2 regions of the Lentzea sp. NPDC051213 genome follow, and region 1 is predicted to be linked to the other one. Evidence: riboswitches for the same ligand, from Rfam matches in the RefSeq annotation. Region 1 holds a riboswitch; the other holds the start of a gene.
The links. Region 1 has a riboswitch for thiamine pyrophosphate ahead of thiO (glycine oxidase ThiO). Riboswitches for the same ligand answer to the same signal wherever they lie in the genome.
Positions count from the first base shown of each region.

Region 1 (9,362 bases):
CAGAGGTTGCAGCTGTCTTCGTACACAGAGGACATGCGGGCCCAGGGCCGCGTGCCGTCGTCGAAGCTGATCGAGGCCTCGGAGATGCCGGCCGAGGCCGAGCTCGCCCGCCTGCTCGGCGTGCGGCCCGGTGCGAAGGTGCTGCGGTTGCACCGCCTGCGCCTGGCCGACAACGAGCCGATGGCCATCGAGACCACGCACCTCGCGCTGGGCCGGTTCCGCGGGCTGCGCCGCTACCTGGCGCCCGGCGCCTCGCTCTACCAGGTGCTGTCCGAGCGGTTCGGCGTCGAGATGGGACACGCCGAGGAGACGATCGAGACCGCGCTGGCCTCGCCGGAGGAGGCCGAGCTGCTCGGCGCGGACATCGGCCTGCCGATGCTGCTGCTGTCGCGGCACTCGTACGACACCGAGGGCAGTCCGATCGAGTGGGTCCGATCGGTCTACCGGGGTGATCGCTACAAGTTCGTCGCCACGCTGAACCGACCGTCTTGATCGCCTGGGGCACGCCGCGTGCCCGCCTGGTGCTGACCACGACGATCCTCGGTTCGGGCATGGCGATGCTCGACGGCACGATCGTCAACGTCGCGCTGCCCAGGATCGGTGCCGAGTTCAGCGCCTCGGTCACCGACCTGCAGTGGATCCTGAACGGGTACCTGCTGGCGCTGGCCTCGCTGATCCTGATCGCCGGCTCGCTCGGTGACCGGTTCGGGCGGCGCAAGGTCTACGTGATCGGCATCGTGTGGTTCGGCGTCGCATCGCTGCTGTGCGGCGCCGCGTGGAACGTGCCGGTGCTGGTGGCCGCCCGCGTGCTGCAGGGCGTCGGGGCGGCGTTGCTGACGCCGGGTGCGCTGGCGATCCTGCAGTCGTCGTTCAACCGGGAGGACCGATCGCGGGCGATCGGGGCCTGGTCCGGGCTGTCCGGTGTGGCGACGGCCGTCGGCCCGCTGGTCGGCGGCCTGCTGGTCCAGGCGTGGTCGTGGCGGCTGGCGTTCCTGGTGAACCTGCCGGTGGCCGTCGTCTGCGTGTGGCTTGCCCTTCGTTACGTGCCGGAGTCGCGCGACGAGACCGCCGGCCACCCGAACTACCTGTCCGCGCTGGTCGGGGCGCTGGGCCTCGCATTGTTGACAGGTGGGATTGTTGAACAATCCTACGTTGTGACAATCCTCGGATTGCTCGCGATGGTCGCGTTCAGCGTGCTGCAGAAACGGTCCAGCGATCCGCTGGTCCCTGTAGAATTGTTCAACAATAGAACGTTCCTGCTGTCGAACGTTCTGACGTTCCTGGTGTACGCGGCCCTCGGCGGCGTGATGGTGCTGCTGGTCCTGCAGTTGCAGATCTCGCTGAACTACTCGCCGACGGCGTCGGGTCTGGCCAGCCTGCCGATCACGATCATCATGCTGCTGGCTTCCGCGACGTCGGGCAAGCTCGCCCAGCGCTACGGCCCCCGCCTCCAGCTGATCATCGGCCCGATCCTGGTCGGCGTCGGCATGCTGCTGCTCCGCAACACCGTGCCGGGCGCGTCGTACGTCTTCGGTGTGCTGCCCGGCGTCGTGGTGTTCGGCATCGGCCTGGCCGTCGTGGTCGCCCCGGTGACCGCGACCGTGCTGGCCTCCGCGCCCGACCACCACGCGGGCGTCGCGTCCGGCGTGAACAACGCCGTCGCCCGCACCGGCAGCCTGCTCGCCATGGCCGTGCTGCCCGCCGCTGTCGGCCTGACGGGCGCCGACTACGCGGACCCGGTCGTCATGACCGCCGGTTGGGAGATGGCCCTCGTCCTGTGCGCGGCTGCCGCGATCATCGGCGGCCTGCTCGCGTTCGGAGTGGACAACCGGGTGCTCTCGACCGAGCACGATCAGCCGGACAACCCACACCCCGGCGACTGTCTGCACTGCGGCGTCGAAGGCCCGCCGACCCACATCAGGTCAAGCCAGAAGGTCAGCCAGTAGCGCGGGGTCGATGTTGCCGCCGGAGACGACGGCGACGCTGCTCCCGATCTTGGCCTGGGCCGCCACCGCGACGGCTCCACTGGGTTCGGCGATCAGTCGCGTTCGCCGGGCCAGGCCGGCCACCGCGGTCAGGATCTCGTCCTCGGTCACCGTGACCACGTCGTCCACGAGCTTGCTGATGTGCGCCCACGTCAGCTCGGACGGTTCGTCGCGCAACGCGTCGGCGACCGTCTTCGCCCGCTCAGCCGGGTCCCAGCGGACCAGCGCACCCGCCCGCAGGGAATCCGCGATGTCGGCGGCCAGCGCGGGCTCGGCGCCGATCACGCGGACGTCCGGCCGCAGCGCCTTGATCGCCGTCGCCACACCGGAGATCAACCCGCCGCCGGACATCGGCACGACGACGGTGGTGACCTCAGGCAGGTCCTCCAGGATCTCCAGCCCGATGGTGCCCTGGCCGGCGATCACGTCCGGGTGGTCGAACGGCGGGATCAGCGCGGCGCCGCGTTCGGCGACGAGCGCCTCCGCCCGCTGCACGCGTTCGGTGATGCCGACGATGAAGACCTCGGCGCCCAGCGCCTTCGTGGCCTCGATCTTGACCGCCGGGGTGTTCGACGGCATCACGATCGCCGCGGGCACCCCGTGCAGACGGGCCGCGAACGCCACCGCCTGGGCGTGGTTGCCACTGGAGTAGGCGACGACGCCGTTCGAGCGGTTTTCCAGGCGCGCCAACGCGTTCAGCGCGCCGCGGAGCTTGAACGCACCGATCGGCTGGAGGTTCTCCGGCTTGAGCCAGCCATCGCCGAACGGCAGCAGCGGCGTGCGCACCACGTGCGGCGCGATCACGGTGGCTGCCGCGCGGATGTCGTCGAGCGAGATCATCCGTTGATCAGCTCGGCGAACAGCTTGGGCTCGATGTTGCCGCCGGACACCACGGCGACGGCCGGACCGGAGGGCAGCGTGCGGTTCAGGTACGCGGCAACGGGAACCGCGCCACTGGTCTCGGACACGACCCGCGTGCGCCGGGCGATTTGTCCTACCGCGTCCCGGATTTCGGCCTCGGTCACGGTCACGATGTCGTCGACGTACTCGCTGATGTGCGCCCACGTCAGCTCGGACGGCTCGGCGCGCAGGCCGTCGGCGATCGTGCGGGCGCGGTCGTGCGCGTCCCAGCGAACCAGCGACCCGGCGGCGAACGAGGCGGCGGTGTCACCGGCCAGCTCCGGCTCGACGCCGATCACGCGGACGTTGGGGCGCAAGGACTTCACCGCCGTCGCGACCCCCGAGATCAACCCGCCGCCGCTCACCGGGACGAGGATCGTCGCCACGTCCGGGAGGTCCGCGCAGATCTCCAGGCCGATGGTGCCCTGGCCGGCGATCACGTCCGGGTGGTCGAACGGCGGGATCAGCGTCGCGCCGCGCTCCTCGACCAGTTCGGCGGCGCGCGACTCGCGTTCGGTGATGCCGACGACGAACACCTCGGCGCCGTGCGACCGCGTCGCGTCGATCTTCAGCTGCGGGGTGTTCTCCGGCACGACGATCGCCGCCGGCATGCCGAGAAGCTTGGCGGCATAGGCGACCGCTTGCGCGTGGTTACCACTCGAATACGCCACGACACCGCGCGCCCGGTTCTCGGAAGGTATGCGGGACAAGGCGTTCACCGCGCCGCGCTGCTTGAAAGCTCCGATCGGTTGCAGCGACTCCGGCTTGATCCGCAAGCCGGAATCGAAGGACAGCAACGGGGTGTGCACGACGTGCTGGGCGATCGCGGCGGCTGCCGCGTGGATGTCCTCGAGAGTCACCAGGCGCATATGTCGATGATGCACGTCACCGGGGCACAACCGGTGAACTGTGCCCGACGTCCTACAAGTGTCATGTCTGAGAAGGAGAAAATCACCCCCGTCAAGCTCATCGCGAGTGTGCTCGCCGCCACCACCGCGGCCGTGCTGAGCCTTCGCCTCAATGTCGCCGGCACCATCATCGGCGCGATCCTCGCGAGCGTGGTGACCACAGTGGGCGCCGTGTTCTACCAACGGTCGATGGAACGCGAAAAGCGTTGGCAGGTAATCGCCGTCGGCGGACTGCTCGCCTTCGTGCTGACCGTCATCACCGTCACGAGCGTCCAGTTGGTGACCGGCACACCCGTTGGCGCGGATCCCGGAAAACCTGCCACGTCAACGCAAACCGAAACCCACACCGAGACCACGAAGACCGAGACGAAGACCGTGACGGTCCCGCCGAGCACGTCCGGTCAGTCGCCCACCGAAAGCACCACGCCGACCGGACCGACCACCACGACGACAGGTTCTCAACAGCCGACCGACAGCTCGCCGCCCCCGTCAACTGTCGACCCCATTCGGTGATCACGTCACTACTTTGAGCGATAGTTAACTGTCAATTGCTACGCAGCGCAGTTGATCTGTCGTGAGCTGTGACACACTTCGTCCACAGTTCGAGTGGCGCGTCATAGATAACAGGCCCATAAAGTCACTCGAATGGGCGACACATTCGGTCCGAAAGAGACCGTGAGGAGGCGCGATGAGGCTCGTGGCCAGACCACTTGAGCGCAGCGCCTTCGCGAGACGGACGAAGTTGGGAGGGGTGGGGCGACCCCTGCCGCCGCCCCACCACCCGTCCCCCTAAGGCCCCCGAGAGAGGTCCCTGCAACCGGTCTCTCGGGTTCCCCTGCACCCGAAAGTGAGGGAGACGTCTGATGAACCGCACGAGTGCGGCCCGCATCGCCGGTGCCGTGGTTCTCGCCACCGGAGTCGTGACTGCTCTCAGCGTACCGGCGTTTGGCGCGCCTGCCGCACCAGTCGCCCCAACCGGTTCCGATACGGAGAGCTACCCGGCAGAGTTGCTCCAAGCGGTGGAACGTGATTTGGGCCTGAACGCTGACCAGGCACGCGTCCGGTTGGCCTCTGACCTCAAGTCCGCCGACCTCGCCGAGCAGGCGAAGACCTCGCTGGGCGACGCATTTGGTGGAGCGTGGATCGACCAGGCGAGCGGCAAGCTGACTGTCGCGGTGACCAGGCCGGGACTCTCCGTGACCGGCGCCGACGTCCAGGTCGTCAAGAACTCGCTGACCCAGCTCAACGGCACCAAGTCGGTGCTCGACCTGATGGCCGCGCCCACGTCGATCACCGGCTGGCGCGTCGACGAGAAGTCCAACACCGTTGTCGTCGAGGTGAACCGCAACACCCGCGACGCGACGGCGGACCAGTGGATCGCCGTGGCGAAGTCCATCGGTGCGGTCGAGGTCGCCGAGGTGACCGAGAGCCCGACCCCGCTGTACGACCTGCGTGGTGGTGACGCCATCTACATGGGCGGTGGCCGCTGCTCGCTCGGCTTCTCCGTGTCTGGTGGCTTCGTGACCGCCGGCCACTGCGGCCGCACGGGCACCGCTGTCCAGGGCTTCAACCGCGTCGCGGCCGGCTCGTTCGCTGGGTCGGTCTTCCCCGGCAACGACTACGCTTGGGTGCGCACCAACGCGAACTGGACCCCGCGGCCGTTGGTCAACCGCTACAACGGCGGGACCGTGACCGTCTCGGGCTCCACCGAAGTCGGTGTCGGCGCGGGGATCTGCCGCTCGGGTTCGACCACTGGCTGGCGCTGCGGCACCGTCCAGGCGAAGAATCAGACCGTGAACTACCCGCAGGGTCAGGTCCGGGGTCTTACCCGCACCAACGCCTGCGCCGAGCCGGGTGACTCCGGTGGCTCGTGGCTGTCGGGCAGCCAGGCCCAGGGCGTGACGTCCGGCGGTTCGGGCAACTGCTCGTCCGGTGGCACCACGTTCTTCCAGCCGGTCAACCCGATCCTGTCGCGCTACGGCCTCACCCTCACGCGCGGCTAGTCCTAGCTGAACTGCACTGATCGTTTCGAGAGCCCGTACCAGAAGCCTTCAACACTGGTACGGGCTTTCTCGTCGCTGGCCGCGCCCAGCGCCACGAACAAGGGCGCGAAGTGCTCAGTCCTCGGATGTGCGATCCCGGCGGCGGGCGCTTTCTGCTGGAAGTCCAGCAGCGCGTCCACGTCACCGTTCGCCAGCTGCTGGTGTGCCCAGTCGTCGAACTCCCTCGACCACGACGGCGGCTCGTAGTCCGGCCCGGCGGGGAAGTTCACGCAGCTCAGGTTGTGCGTCATGAACCCGCTGCCGACGATCAGGACGTTCTGGTCCCGCAGCGGGGCGAGCTTGCGGCCGATCTCGTGCAGCTCGCGCGGGTCGAGCGTGGGCATCGACATCTGCAGCACCGGCACGTCGGCCTCGGGGAACATCTCCTTCAACGGCACGTAGGCGCCGTGGTCGAGGCCCCGCTCCTCGTCCTGCTGGACGTCGCCGAGCAGCTTGCGCACGTCCTGAGCCAGTTCTGGCGCGCCAGGAGCCGCGTACTCCACTTCGTAGTACCGCTGCGGGAAACCCCAGAAGTCGTAGACCAGCGGCACGGTCCCGGTCGCGCCGATCGTGGTCGGCGCCTCCTCCCAGTGCGCGGAGACCATGAGCACGGCCTCCGGGCGCGGGAGGGTGGCGGACCAGTCCTTGAGCTCTCTGGTCCACGTCGCGTCGTCAGCCAGCGGGGGTGCCCCGTGGCTCAGGTACAGCACTGGTGCGCTCACGAATTCGAGCGTACGCCGGTTTGTTCAAATTTCAACTACTAAGTTCAACCTTGAACGACTCGGTGGCCTTGCGGGGGTCGTCGGCCTCGGTGATGGCCCGCACGACGACCACCCGCGTGGCGCCCGCCGCCTGGACCTCCTTGAGGTTGGTGAGGTCGATCCCACCGATCGCGAACCACGCGCGCTCGCTCTTGGTCGCCTTGATGAGGTCGAGTCCCGGCGCCGGGCGGCCGGGCTTGGTCGGGGTCGGCCAGCAGGGGCCGGTGCAGAAGTAGTCCACGCCCGGTTCGGTGGCGGCGGCCTGCATCTGTTCGACGTCGTGGGTGGAGCGGCCGATCACCACGTCGTCGCCGATGATCTTGCGGGCGAGCGGCACCGGCAGGTCGTCCTGGCCCAGGTGCAGCACGTCCGCCTGGACCGCGTGGGCGATGTCCGCGCGGTCGTTCACGGCGAGGAGCCTGCCGTGGCGTTCGCAGGCCTCCGCGAGTGTTTCGAGGGCCTGGAGTTCCTGCTTGGCCTCGAGTGACTTGTCGCGCAGCTGGATGATGTCGACCCCGCCGGCGAGCGCGGCATCGGCGAACTCGGCCAGATCAGGCCGGTTCGGCGTGCAGAGGTAGAGCGTCGCGTCGGCGAGTCGTTGCCTGATCAGGTTTCCGTCGAGTCCTGGCACGTACGCACGTTAACCGTTATGTTGAAGTCGGTCCGCACGGGAGCCTGGAGAACACCGGGCTGAGAGGGAGCGTGGTTCGCTCCGACCGTCGAACCTGATCCGGGTCATGCCGGCGCAGGGAGCGTGAATGCCTTGAGCAGTGTGGAAGTGACCGTCGTCGGCGGCGGTGTCATCGGCCTGTCCGTGGCCTGGTTCGCGGCACGTGCCGGGTTCTCGGTGTCGTTGCACGATCTCGGGTCGCCGCATGCCGGTTCACGGGTCGCGGGCGGCATGCTCGCGCCGGTCGCGGAGGCGTGGCCGGGCGAGGAAGTCGTTACAGCACAAGGTATCGAGGCGTTGGCGCAGTGGCCGGAGTTCGCTGCGGAGTTGAACGTAGAATTGTTCAACAACGGGACGATCACGGTCGGCACGACGCCCGGTGACCTCGCTGATCTGCGTAGAATCGTCGGATTGTTCAACGATTCGACTGTTGAATTGTTGAACAATCGGACGATCCGACAACTTGAGCCTTCCATCGGCCCGGCGGTGCGCGGCGGCGTGCTCATTCCCGGCGATCTGGCGGTGGACAACCGCGAGCTGCTTTCCGCGCTGCGCAAGGCTTGCGTGGAAGCAGGAGTGCGATTCGAGTCCACAGTGGATGGCCGGGTGACGGTGATCGCCGCCGGTGCGTGGAGTGGTTCGTTGCACCCGGCACTCAAAGACGTGATCCGCCCGGTGAAGGGCGAGATCCTCCGGCTGGGCCGACGCCCGGGCACGTTGCCGCCGCCGACCCGCACGATCCGGGCCTCGGTCTCCGGGAGGTCCGTGTACCTCGTGCCGCGCAGGGACGGCGTGGTCGTCGGCGCGACCCAGTACGAGGCCGGGTTCGACACCGACGTGTCCGTCGCGGGCGTGCGGGACCTGTTGCGGGACGCGGAAACCGTGCTGCCGGGCATCGCCGAGTACGCGCTGACCGAGGCCGCGGTCGGGTTCCGCGCCGGCAGTCCGGACAACCTGCCGATCGTGCGGTACCTGGAGCCGGGCGTGATCGCGGCGACCGGCCACCACCGCAACGGGCTGCTGCTGGCCCCGCACACCGCGCGCGCCGTGGTGGAGCTGCTCGAGGGAGGAAGTTCGTGAAGGCACAGGTCAACGGCAGTTCTCGGGATCTTGCCGACGGCTCTTCGGTAGCCGAGGTCGTGTCGCTGGTGGGCGCGCCGTCCTCAGGGGTGGCCGTGGCCCTGGACGGCGCGGTGGTGCCGAGGGCGTTGTGGGACAAGACGATCGTGCCGGACGGCGGCGTGATCGAGGTGCTGACCGCGGTGCAGGGAGGCTGACGTGGACGATCCGCTGATCATCGCGGGCCGGGAGTTCCGGTCCCGGCTCATCACCGGCACCGGCGGTGCCGCGAACCTCTCGGTGCTGGAACGGGCTCTGGTCGCCTCCGGTACCGAGCTGACCACCGTGGCCATGCGCCGGGTCGACGCCGCGGGCCAGACCGGTGTGCTGGAGTTGTTGCGGCGCCTGGGAATCGAGGTCCTGCCGAACACCGCGGGCTGCCGCACGTCCGCCGAGGCCGTGCTGACCGCGCAGCTGGCGCGCGAAGCGCTGGAGACGAACTGGGTCAAGCTCGAGGTCGTCCACGACGAGGAGACCCTGCTGCCGGACCCGGTCGAGCTGCTGGACGCGGCCGAACGGCTGGTGCAGGACGGGTTCGTCGTCCTGCCGTACACCAACGACGATCCGGTGCTGGCTTCGAAGCTCCAGGACATCGGTTGCGCCACGGTGATGCCCCTCGGCTCGCCCATCGGCACCGGCCTGGGCATCCGCAACCCGCACAACATCGAGCTGATCACCTCGCGGGCGTCCGTGCCCGTGGTGCTGGACGCCGGCATCGGGACCGCGTCGGACGCGGCGCTGGCCATGGAACTCGGCTGCTCGGCGGTCTTGCTGGCGACCGCGGTGACACGCGCCGGTGACCCAGAACGCATGGCCGCGGCCATGCGCTACGCGGTCGAAGGCGGCCGCCTCGCGCGGCTGGCCGGCCGGATTCCGCAACGCTTCTGGGCCCAGGCGTCCTCGCCGGCCTTGTAGAACCGAGTTTCCTCCCTGGTGGGTGGGAAATTCACCGATATGGCGCTGGCTCGGATCTAGCG
Region 1 is NZ_JBITEX010000012.1:120,413-129,774, reverse strand. Features, by position in the region: gene ACIA8G_RS40575 (GntR family transcriptional regulator) at 1-492, shown strand, start outside; gene ACIA8G_RS40570 (MFS transporter) at 489-1,946, shown strand; gene ACIA8G_RS40565 (threonine/serine dehydratase) at 1,923-2,825, opposite strand; gene ACIA8G_RS40560 (threonine/serine dehydratase) at 2,822-3,754, opposite strand; gene ACIA8G_RS40555 (hypothetical protein) at 3,725-4,306, shown strand; gene ACIA8G_RS40550 (S1 family peptidase) at 4,813-5,796, shown strand; gene ACIA8G_RS40545 (dioxygenase) at 5,799-6,557, opposite strand; gene thiE (thiamine phosphate synthase) at 6,589-7,227, opposite strand; TPP riboswitch at 7,254-7,365, shown strand; gene thiO (glycine oxidase ThiO) at 7,369-8,346, shown strand; gene thiS (sulfur carrier protein ThiS) at 8,343-8,543, shown strand; gene ACIA8G_RS40525 (thiazole synthase) at 8,545-9,300, shown strand.

Region 2 (9,362 bases), on a different contig from region 1:
CAGATCGGCGCCCAGCCCGGCCAGCCGAGAGGCGATCGCGTACCCGATGCCCTGCCGCCTGCTCACACCCGTGACCAGCGCGACCCGTCCCCCGAGAAGTCCCATGGGAGACATGCCTACCCGACCCGCGCGACGCCGTCCAAGTCAATTGCGAGCCGCACCCGGTCCCCGACGGAGACCGGTCCGACCGCCTCGTACTCCTCGCCGTCGATCTCCACGAGCAGCCGCACGTGATCGCGCCGGTGCACCCGTTCCAGCACCGTGCCCTCCAACGGACCGGCCGCATCCACCCGCAACGCCGTGGCCCGCAACCCGACCCGTTCCACGTCCAGCCCGACGAACGAGCCGGGCACGAACTTGTTGCACCCCAAGAACTTCGCCGTCTCGACATCCACCGGTGAAGACCACACCTCAGCGGGCGGGCCGACCTGGCGCACCGCACCGCGGGACATGATCGCCACCCGATCGGCCAGCGTGAACGCCTCGTCGTGGTCGTGCGTCACGACCAACGCGGTCGTCTGGGCCTCCCGCAACAACCGCGCCAGATCGACCGCGAGCTGCTCCCGCAACGCCCGGTCCAGCGCCGACAACGGTTCGTCCAGCAGCAGCAACCGCGGCGACGGCGCCAAAGCACGCGCCAACGCCACCCGTTGCTGCTCACCACCGGACAGCTGCGTCACGCGCCGATCGGCATAGCCGTCCAGCCCGACCAGCTCCAGCAGCGAGACGACCCGCTTGTCCCGCTCCTCCCGATCCACCCGGTGCATCCGCAGCCCGAACGCCACGTTCCCGGCCACCGACCGGTGCGGGAACAGCTGCCCGTCCTGGAACACCAGCCCGAACTCCCGCCGGTGCACGGGCACGCCGGCGAGATCGCTGGAATCCCACCGCACCGCACCGGAAGTCGGCTTCTCCAGCCCCGCGATCGTGCGCAGCAGCGTCGACTTCCCGCACCCGGACGGTCCGAGCAGAGCCACGACCTCGCCGTCCGCCACGGAAAGCGACACGTCCGAAACGGCCGTCGTCTGTCCATAGCGGACGGTGATCGAGTCAAGTTCCAGCGCCATCAGAACTCCCCGCTGCTCGGCACGCGCAACCGCTCGATCAGCAGCACGCACCCGACCGTGACGACCATCAGCAGCGCACACGCCGCATAGGCCATCTGGCTGTTCAACTCCCCCGGCCGCGACATCAGCCGCGCGATCACCACCGGCAGCGTCGGCGCGTCCGGCCGCGCGAGGAAGCTCGTCGCCCCGAACTCCCCCAGCGCCACCACGTATCCGAACCCGGCCGCCGCGGCCAGCGACCGCCCGGCCATCGGCAGGTCCACCTCACGCCACACCCGCACCGGCGAAGCGCCCAGCGTCGCCGCGGCCTGCCGCAGCCGTTCGTCGACCGCCCTCAGCACCGGCAACACCATCCGCACGATCAGCGGCGTCACGACCAGCGCCTGCGCCAGCGGCACCAGCAGCGGTGAGGTGCGGAAATCCCCTGGCAGCGCGTCCATCGTGACCAGGTAGCCGAAGCCGACGGTCACCGCGGACACGCCCAGCGGCAGCATCAACGCGGTGTCGAGCACCTCGGCGATCCGGCTGCCCGCCCGCCGCAACCCGATCAGCACCACCGCCGAGAAGACCCCGACGACGAGTGCCACCAGCGTCGCGTCGAACGCCGTCCGCACCGAGTTGATCGCCGCATCGATGCCGGTCACCGCGAGCGTGCCGCGATCACCACGCGTGGCCAGCGCGGCATACCCGGCGAAGCTCCAGCCGTCCCGAGTGGACAGTGATTCCGTCACCAGACCGACGACCGGCGTCAGCAGAGCGACCACGACACCGAACGCGGCCAGCACGACGTACCACTCGCCCCCGGACGGCCGCCGCGCCAGCTCTTCCCTGCCGCGCAACGACAACGCGGTCTCACGCCGGCGCCGCGCCAACGCCCCGAGCACCAGCACGGCCAGGACCGCGAGGAACTGCAGCAACGACAACGCGGCCGCCCCGGACAGGTCGAACAGCTCGACCGTCCGCAGGTAGATCTCGGTCTCCAGCGTCCGGTACCGCGACCCGCCGAGCACCAGCACGACACCGAAACTGGTGGCGCAGAACAGGAACACCACCGCGGCCGCAGAGCCGATCGCGGGTGCCAGCGCCGGCAACACGACCGACAGGAACGCGCGCGGCCGTGACGCACCAAGAGCCCGTGCCGCGTCTTCAGCGCGCCGATCCGTGTGCGCCCACAGCCCGCCCACGGTCCGCGCGACCACGGCGACGTTGAAGAACGCGTTGGCCAGCACGATCGGCAGCACCCCGCCCTCCGGCCAGAACGTCCGGAACGCGAGGCCCACCACCACGGTCGGCAGCACGAACGGCACCATCACGGCGGCCCGGATCACCCCGAGCCCGCGAATCCGGCAGCGGGCCAGCACGAACGCCAGCGGCATCCCGGCCAGCACCGCCACCAGCGTCGACGCCGCCGCCTGCCCGAGCGTGAACCCGACGAGCTCCCAGGTCTCCCCGTCGACCAGCACCTCGGTCACCCCGCCCTCGCGCAGGCCGAGGGTGACGATCGCCAGCACCGGCCACGCGAAGAAGAGCGCCAGGAAGGCCAGCGGCAGCAAGGCCGCCGCCGACCAGCCGGAACGAGCCGAGATCAGGCCCGCGCGAGCCCGCGCCGGCCGACCGGTGGGGCCCGTCAGCCCTGCACGAGCTTGCGCCACTGCTCGACCCAGGCTTCGCGGTTGTCCTTCACCTTGTCGGCGGGCAGGGTCTGCGGATTGGTGGGCAGCGGCGCGTCCTTGGCCCACGACTCGGGCAGCGCGACGCCCTCCCGTGACGGGTAGACGTACATCTGCTCGGCCACCTGGGCCTGGAACTTCTCGCCCAGCAGGAAGTCCAGCACCTTCTGCGCGTCCGACGGGTTCTTCGCCCCGGACAGCACACCGGCGTACTCGACCTGGCGGTAGCAGGTGCCGAGCACGGCCTTGGTCTTGCCGCCCTCCGCGGACGGCGACGACGCGTACGAGACGACGATCGGCCGGTCGCCCTTGGTCGCGGAGAACTCCTGGTTGTAAGCCTCTTCCCAGCCGCTCACGACCTTGACGCCGTTGGCCTTGAGCTTGCCCCAGTACTCCTGCCAGCCGTTCTCGCCGAACTTCGCGATCGTGCCGAGCAGGAACGCGAGGCCGGGCGAGGACGTGGCCGGGTTCTCCACGACCAGCTTGTCCTTGAACTTGGGGTCGACCAGGTCCTCGTACGACGTGGGCTCGACGCCGCCGAGTTTGGCCGGGTCGATGTTCAGGCACACGTCACCGACGTCGACGGCCTGCAGCCGGTTCGAGTCGTCGGCCTGGTACCGCTGCGCGCCCTTCGAAGCCTCCGGCGAGGCGTACTCGGCGAACACGCCCTCGGACAACGCCCGCGAGGCGAACGTCGAGTCGACGCCGAACGCGACGTCGCCGATCGGGTTGGCCTTGGTGAGCACCAGCTTGTTCGTGAGCTCGCCCGCGTCACCGCTGGCGATCTGCTTGACCGTGATCCCCGAGGACTTCTGGAACTCCTCCAGCACCTCGGGCTTCACCGCGAACGAGTCGTGCGTCACCAGGGTGACCTCGTGCGTCTGCGGCGCGGTCGAGGTACCGGCCGAGCAACCGGTCAGCACCAGAGCCGCGGCGACAGCAAAAATCCTTCTCACTGAAATCTCTCCCTACGCCGGTATGACCCGGATCAGGTGGACGGTCGAGGGCTTGCGAGCCCTCCTCTCAGCCCGGCGCTTCACCGGACTCCCGTGGCAAACGCGCAGCTTACGTGACGTGGTGGGACGATCAGGACATGGCCGAGCTGTTGAGCGACGATCAGTTGAACGACGTGCTGCCCAAGCTGCCCGACTGGAGTGCCCAGGACGCGGCGCTGGTGCGGACCGTGGAGCTGGCGACCTTCCCGCAGGCGATCATGGTCGTGAACCGGATCGCCGAGATCGCGGAGAACGACAACCACCACCCGGACATCGACATCCGGTACAAGACACTGACATTTCGCCTGAGCACGCACTCCAAGGGAGGAATCACCGCCCTGGACGTGTCCCTCGCCGAGGAGATCGACGGAGTGCTGGACGCGATGGCCTGACTCGGTCAAGATGTGCGCTGCCGCCGCCCGCGGAATGAGAGGGAACACCCTCATGCGGTTGCGCACACCTTTGTTCGTAGTGGCGCTGGCAGGCAGTCTTCTGATCGCACCGGCGGCCGCGCAGGCCGTGCCGTGTGCCGTGACGGACACGATGATCAAGGCCAGCCAGGCGTGGGTCACCAAGGGGACCGACCTCAAGGCGAACAACTGGTCCAACGCGAACTTCCACACCGGCAACATCGCGCAGGTCCGCACGACCGGGATCAGCAACCACAAGACGTGGCCGTGGGTGCAGGCGAACAAGTACCTGCTGCCCGTCGACCCGGCGAACCCGTACGCCCCGGATCCGCAGTCGAGCGGTGAGGCCTACCTGGCCGTCTCGTTCTTCCACCCGGAGCCCGAGGTGCTTCAGCCACTGCGGGACAACCTGCGGGCCCAGGCGAAGACCGGGAAGTTCGACTACTGGAAGTCTCCCGACGCACTGGCGATGTCGCTGCCGTCCTTCACCGAGGTCGCCGTGCGCGACCTCGACCAGGACCTGCTCGACTACTCGTACCGGTCGTACCGCAATCTGAAGAAGCGGACGTTCAACCAGGTCACGGGCCTGTGGAGCCTCAACGTGCAGACCAACGGCTGGGCCGTGCAGGGCCTCGCCAAGGCAGTGCTGACCCTGCCGGCCGACAACCCGTACCGCGCCGACTACGCCAAGACGCTCCGCAAGACCGCCCAGACGCTGCGGTACCTGCAGCGCCACGACGGCTTCTGGGGCAGCACCGGCAAGGACTCCGCGGCCACCGCGATGATCACCTACGCGTTCGCGGCGGGCATCAACGCAGGCGTCCTGGATCGCGCCACCTACCTGCCCTACGTGCAGAAGGGCTGGCAGGCGCTGCAGACCGCGCTGGACGCCGATGGCCTGCTCGGCTGGGTGCAGGCCCGCAACTCCTGGAAGCCGGCCTCAGCCGGCGACACCGGTGGGTTCGCTGTGGGCAGCTTCCTCATCGCCGGGCAGCAGCTCGTCCGGCTTACGCCGGGTTGCTAGACCGATCGCGACCAGCGTGAGCATCCCGGCCACCGGATAGCCCCAGCCGAGCAGCACGAAGACCAAGGGGCGCGGGAAGTCCCAGATGTTCGGCTGGGCGAGCAGCAGGAACGAGATCAGGTAACCGCCGGTCAGCAGTACCCACAGGCCGGCGGTGATCTTGCAGAGCAGGTGTCCGCCCTCGTAGATGAGCCACAGGAGGGCGGGCACCATCCACACCCAGTGGTGGCTCCACGAGATCGGCGAGACCAGCAGCCCGAGCATCTGAACGCTCACGATGAGCGCCAGCACGTCCTTGGTCTTGCTGACCGCGAACCACGTCAGCACCGCCGCGACGAGCACGGCGACGATGAACAACGGCCCGGTCTTGACGTCATAGCCGACCGTGCGGCTCAGCGCGCCACGCATCGACTGGTTGATGGCACTGCCGACCGGCCCGACCCGGCTCGCGTCACCGAGCAGCTCGAACCAGAACTTGTTCGACTGCGACGGCGAGATCGCCCAGCCGATGCCGTACACCGCCACAAAGGCGACGAAGGACCAGACGGCGGCCATCCACCGGCGCTGGATGAGGAAGAACAGCCCGGAGATCGCAGGCGTGAGCTTGATGCCCGCGGCGAAACCCACACCGGCACCCCCGACCCAGTTCCGCGCGCTGGCGAGCGTGCCGATCAGGATCGCCGCCAGCACGAGGTTGATCTGGCCGTAGTTGAGCGTGGTGCGCACCGGCTCGATCCACAGCACCAGCGCGGTCCACATCATGGCGCGGCGCGGGTCCTGCAGCTTCAGCAGCTTGACGCTCGTGCGAACGATGAAGTACAGGCAGCCGAGACAGATGAGCTGCCAGATCCACCGCGACGCCTCCCACGGCACCCAGCTCATCGGCGTGAAGATCGCGGCCGCGAACGGCGGGTAGGTGAACGGCAGCGGGAAGACGTCCGCGTACTGGTCGAGCCGCCACTCGTAGAGGTCACCGCTGAACAGATGCGGCGATCCATTTCGGTACACCAGCAAGTCGATCATGGTCATCTTCGCCTGGAAAGCGACCATGAACAGGTGCCCGGCGACCGACAACACGAGCAGCCACGGTGCTACGGAGAGCACACGCGCTTCCACAGCACGGAGTTTCACCCCGAAAACGTTACCCGAGGCAACGTTGCGGGGTATCCCGGCGTCATAAGGAACGGGAGATCGCAATAGGGAGAGTTGTTCGATCATGTCTGTGGATCTTGTAGTCGCTGCTGTCGCCGCTCTGGCCATGCTGGGGGTCGCGTTCGGAGTGTTCGCCGCTGCCGCACGCGCTAAGGGAAACGTGTAAGACCTTTGCCAGACAGACGGAAGGGGGAGCCTCCACTGTGGAGGCTCCCCCTTCACCTTTCCGAGGGGAGGAAAGGGGCGGCTGTTTAGAAGTAGTGCGCCCGGCCACCGATCGGCTTGCCGACAGCGCCGAGCACGGCGAGGATCGCGCCGATCACCAGCAGTACAACACCGATGGTCGTCAGGATGCTGATACCGGCCAGCCATCCGACGACGAGCAGGATCAGACCGAGAACGATCATGACACCTCCAGGTGGGGAATCCTCTTAACGGCTACCCCACAGAGGTCGGTACAAACCTAGTCGAGCAACTTCAACAGTTCCCGCACCCGCTGTGCGTTCACGTCCTCTGCCCCCATCTGCTCACAAAGAGCCAACGCCTCGTCGAGTGACTTCAGCAGTTCCCGCACCCGCGGCGCGTTCACGTCCCTTGTCCCCATCTGCTCACAATGGGCCAACGCCTCGTCGAGCAACTCCCTGGCGGCGGCCGGATCTCCCGCCGCGATCTGGATCTTCGACAGCTGTACGAGAACCTCGGCGAGCTGGGAAGTGTGCCGGATGCCTCGCAGCATCCGCACGGACGTCCGGCAGTGCTCGATCGCTTCCGCGTACCTGCCGAGCTTCACGTAGACGTCGGCCAACGTCTCCTGGTTCATGCTGCGGGAGATGTCGCCCTTAAGACCGTTGAATTCCACGTACAGCGTCTGCGCGGCCAGGCAGAGCTCGAGCGCACGTTCGTCCTCACCCACCAGGTGGCGCGCTCTGCCGTATGCGGCCAGGTACGAGGCCTTCTCGAACTTGTTCTCCAGGCTGACGGCCATCGGGTAGACACGCTGCAGGACCTCCACCCCTTCCGCGTGCTTGCCCTGTAGCTCGCACAAATACGCCAGCCCGCGCGACACGTTCGACACTCCGTCCTCGTCACCCAGCTGCTCGTCCCAGCGGAGTGCTTCACGCATGTGCCACTCCGCCTTCGTCAGGTCACGTGTCCCGATGTAGACGCCTGCCAGCCCTCGGTTGAGACGCGATTGCCCGAAGGCGCTGCCTTCGCGCCGCGCCGCGGTCAGCCCGCGCACCACGAGGACCTCGAGCTCGTCGAGTCGTGAGCGGCGGATCAGGTAGTTGTGAAACGAGTAGGCGTACGTCCAAAGGACGCCGTCCGCACCTGCGGCTTCGAGCTGGTCGAACACGCCCAGCAACACCTGATACTCCGGCTCGAACCAGCCGTGACCTGCATCGGTGTCCGCGAACGGCTCGACCACCACGAACTCTGCGGGCGGTGGCAGTTCTGACCAGCGGAAGGCGCCTTCCAGCGATACGCAAGCCGCAAACGTCGTGTGGACGTAGTGGTCGAACATCCGCTGCCGTGCGGAGACGAGTTGGTCCGAAGGCAGCTCGGCGGCACGCTCCTGAACGTAATCGCGGAGCAGGTCGTGCAGCACGAACCGCCCGGTGCTCGCCGGACTGGCAAGGCTGCAGGTGACCAGCTCGTCGAGCACCAGACCGGCCTCGGCCGGTGGCAACGCCGCCAGACTGGCCGCGGCCGCTGTCGAGAAGTCCGGACCAGGATGCAGCCCGAGCAGCACGAACATCCTGACCGCCTGCTCGCTGACAGCTCGCAGCGACCACGAGAAAACCGCACGGATGCCGGTCATCGGATCGTCGATGTCGAGCGCACCGAGGCGTTCCTGCTCCAGCTCGTCCGCGAGCGTCGTGAGCGAGTCCCCGTACGCCGCTCGGGCGGCCACGATGCCGAGCGCCAGCGGCAGTCCCGCACACCGTTTGACCAGCCGCGACACCGCCTCGGACTCGGCGGCGACTCGCGCCGCGCCGATCCGTTCGGTCAGCAGGTCGACCGCGGCCTGCACGTCCAGCACATCCAGCGCCACCGGCCAGGCGCCCTCGCGGGCGATGAGCTCACCCAGGTGGTTGCGGCTGGTGACGAGCACCAGGTTGCCGGCACCGCCGGGCAGCAGCGGCCGGACCTGGTCCGCGTCACGCGCGTTGTCGAGCACCACGAGCACCCGACGCCGCGCCAACACCGACCGGTACACCTCGACCACCGCGTCTTCAGACGCCGGAACCTCCTCAGGCGGCACGCCGAGTGCCAGCAGGAACTCGCGGGCCACTGCGATGGGATCGAGCGGCTCGGCACTGGTGTCGAAGCCGCGCAGGTTGATGTGCAGCTGGCCGTCCGGGAAGCGGCCGGTGATCTGGTGCGCCCACTGCAGGGCGAGAACGGTCTTGCCGACGCCGCCGATGCCGTTGATCGCGGAGATGACCACGGGCTCGCCCGGCCGGCTGGTCAGCGTCTCGGTCAGTCGCGTCAGCTCGTGCTCGCGCCCGGTGAAGTGCGGGTGAACAGGCGGCAGCTGCCGGGGCACCGATGCGGTCGAGGAGGCAGGTACCTCTCCGCGCAGCACCTGCTCATGCGCCTCGCGCAACCGTTGGCCGGGAGCCACGCCGAGCTCATCGGCGAGGCGCTTGCGGATCTCCGGGTAGACCGCGAGGGCCTCGGCCTGCTGGCCCGCCCGGTGCAGGGCGAGCATCAGCTGAGCCCAGAACGTCTCGCGCAACGGGTGCCGACGCACCAGTGACCGCAGTTCGGGCACCAGCACGTCGGTGGCACGGGTCAGGTCGTCGTCGATCCGGCGTTCCCGCGCGAGGAGGATCTCCTCCTCCAGTCGCGGTACGTCCTCGTTGTGCAGCGACTCCGACCCGACGTCGGCCAGCACCGGCCCGCGCAGGAGTTCCAACGCTGCGCGGTGCTCGCCCCGTGCGGTGAGCGCCCGGAAACGCAGGAGGTCCAGTTGCGCGGGCTCGACCTCGGCCCTGTAGCCACGCAACGACGTGCGCACGCAGTTGGCGTTGCCCAGCGCC
Region 2 is NZ_JBITEX010000010.1:148,926-158,287, reverse strand. Features, by position in the region: gene ACIA8G_RS37180 (SDR family oxidoreductase) at 1-105, opposite strand, end outside; gene ACIA8G_RS37175 (ABC transporter ATP-binding protein) at 117-1,067, opposite strand; gene ACIA8G_RS37170 (ABC transporter permease) at 1,067-2,719, opposite strand; gene ACIA8G_RS37165 (thiamine ABC transporter substrate binding subunit) at 2,695-3,693, opposite strand; TPP riboswitch at 3,686-3,798, opposite strand; gene ACIA8G_RS37160 (4a-hydroxytetrahydrobiopterin dehydratase) at 3,831-4,124, shown strand; gene ACIA8G_RS37155 (glycoside hydrolase family 88 protein) at 4,183-5,166, shown strand; gene ACIA8G_RS37150 (mannosyltransferase) at 5,083-6,297, opposite strand; gene ACIA8G_RS37145 (DUF6131 family protein) at 6,570-6,725, opposite strand; gene ACIA8G_RS37140 (BTAD domain-containing putative transcriptional regulator) at 6,782-9,362, opposite strand, start outside.
Region 2: it holds a riboswitch for thiamine pyrophosphate, as region 1 does, so the genes downstream of both, ACIA8G_RS37165 (thiamine ABC transporter substrate binding subunit) here and thiO (glycine oxidase ThiO) in region 1, are expected to answer to the same signal.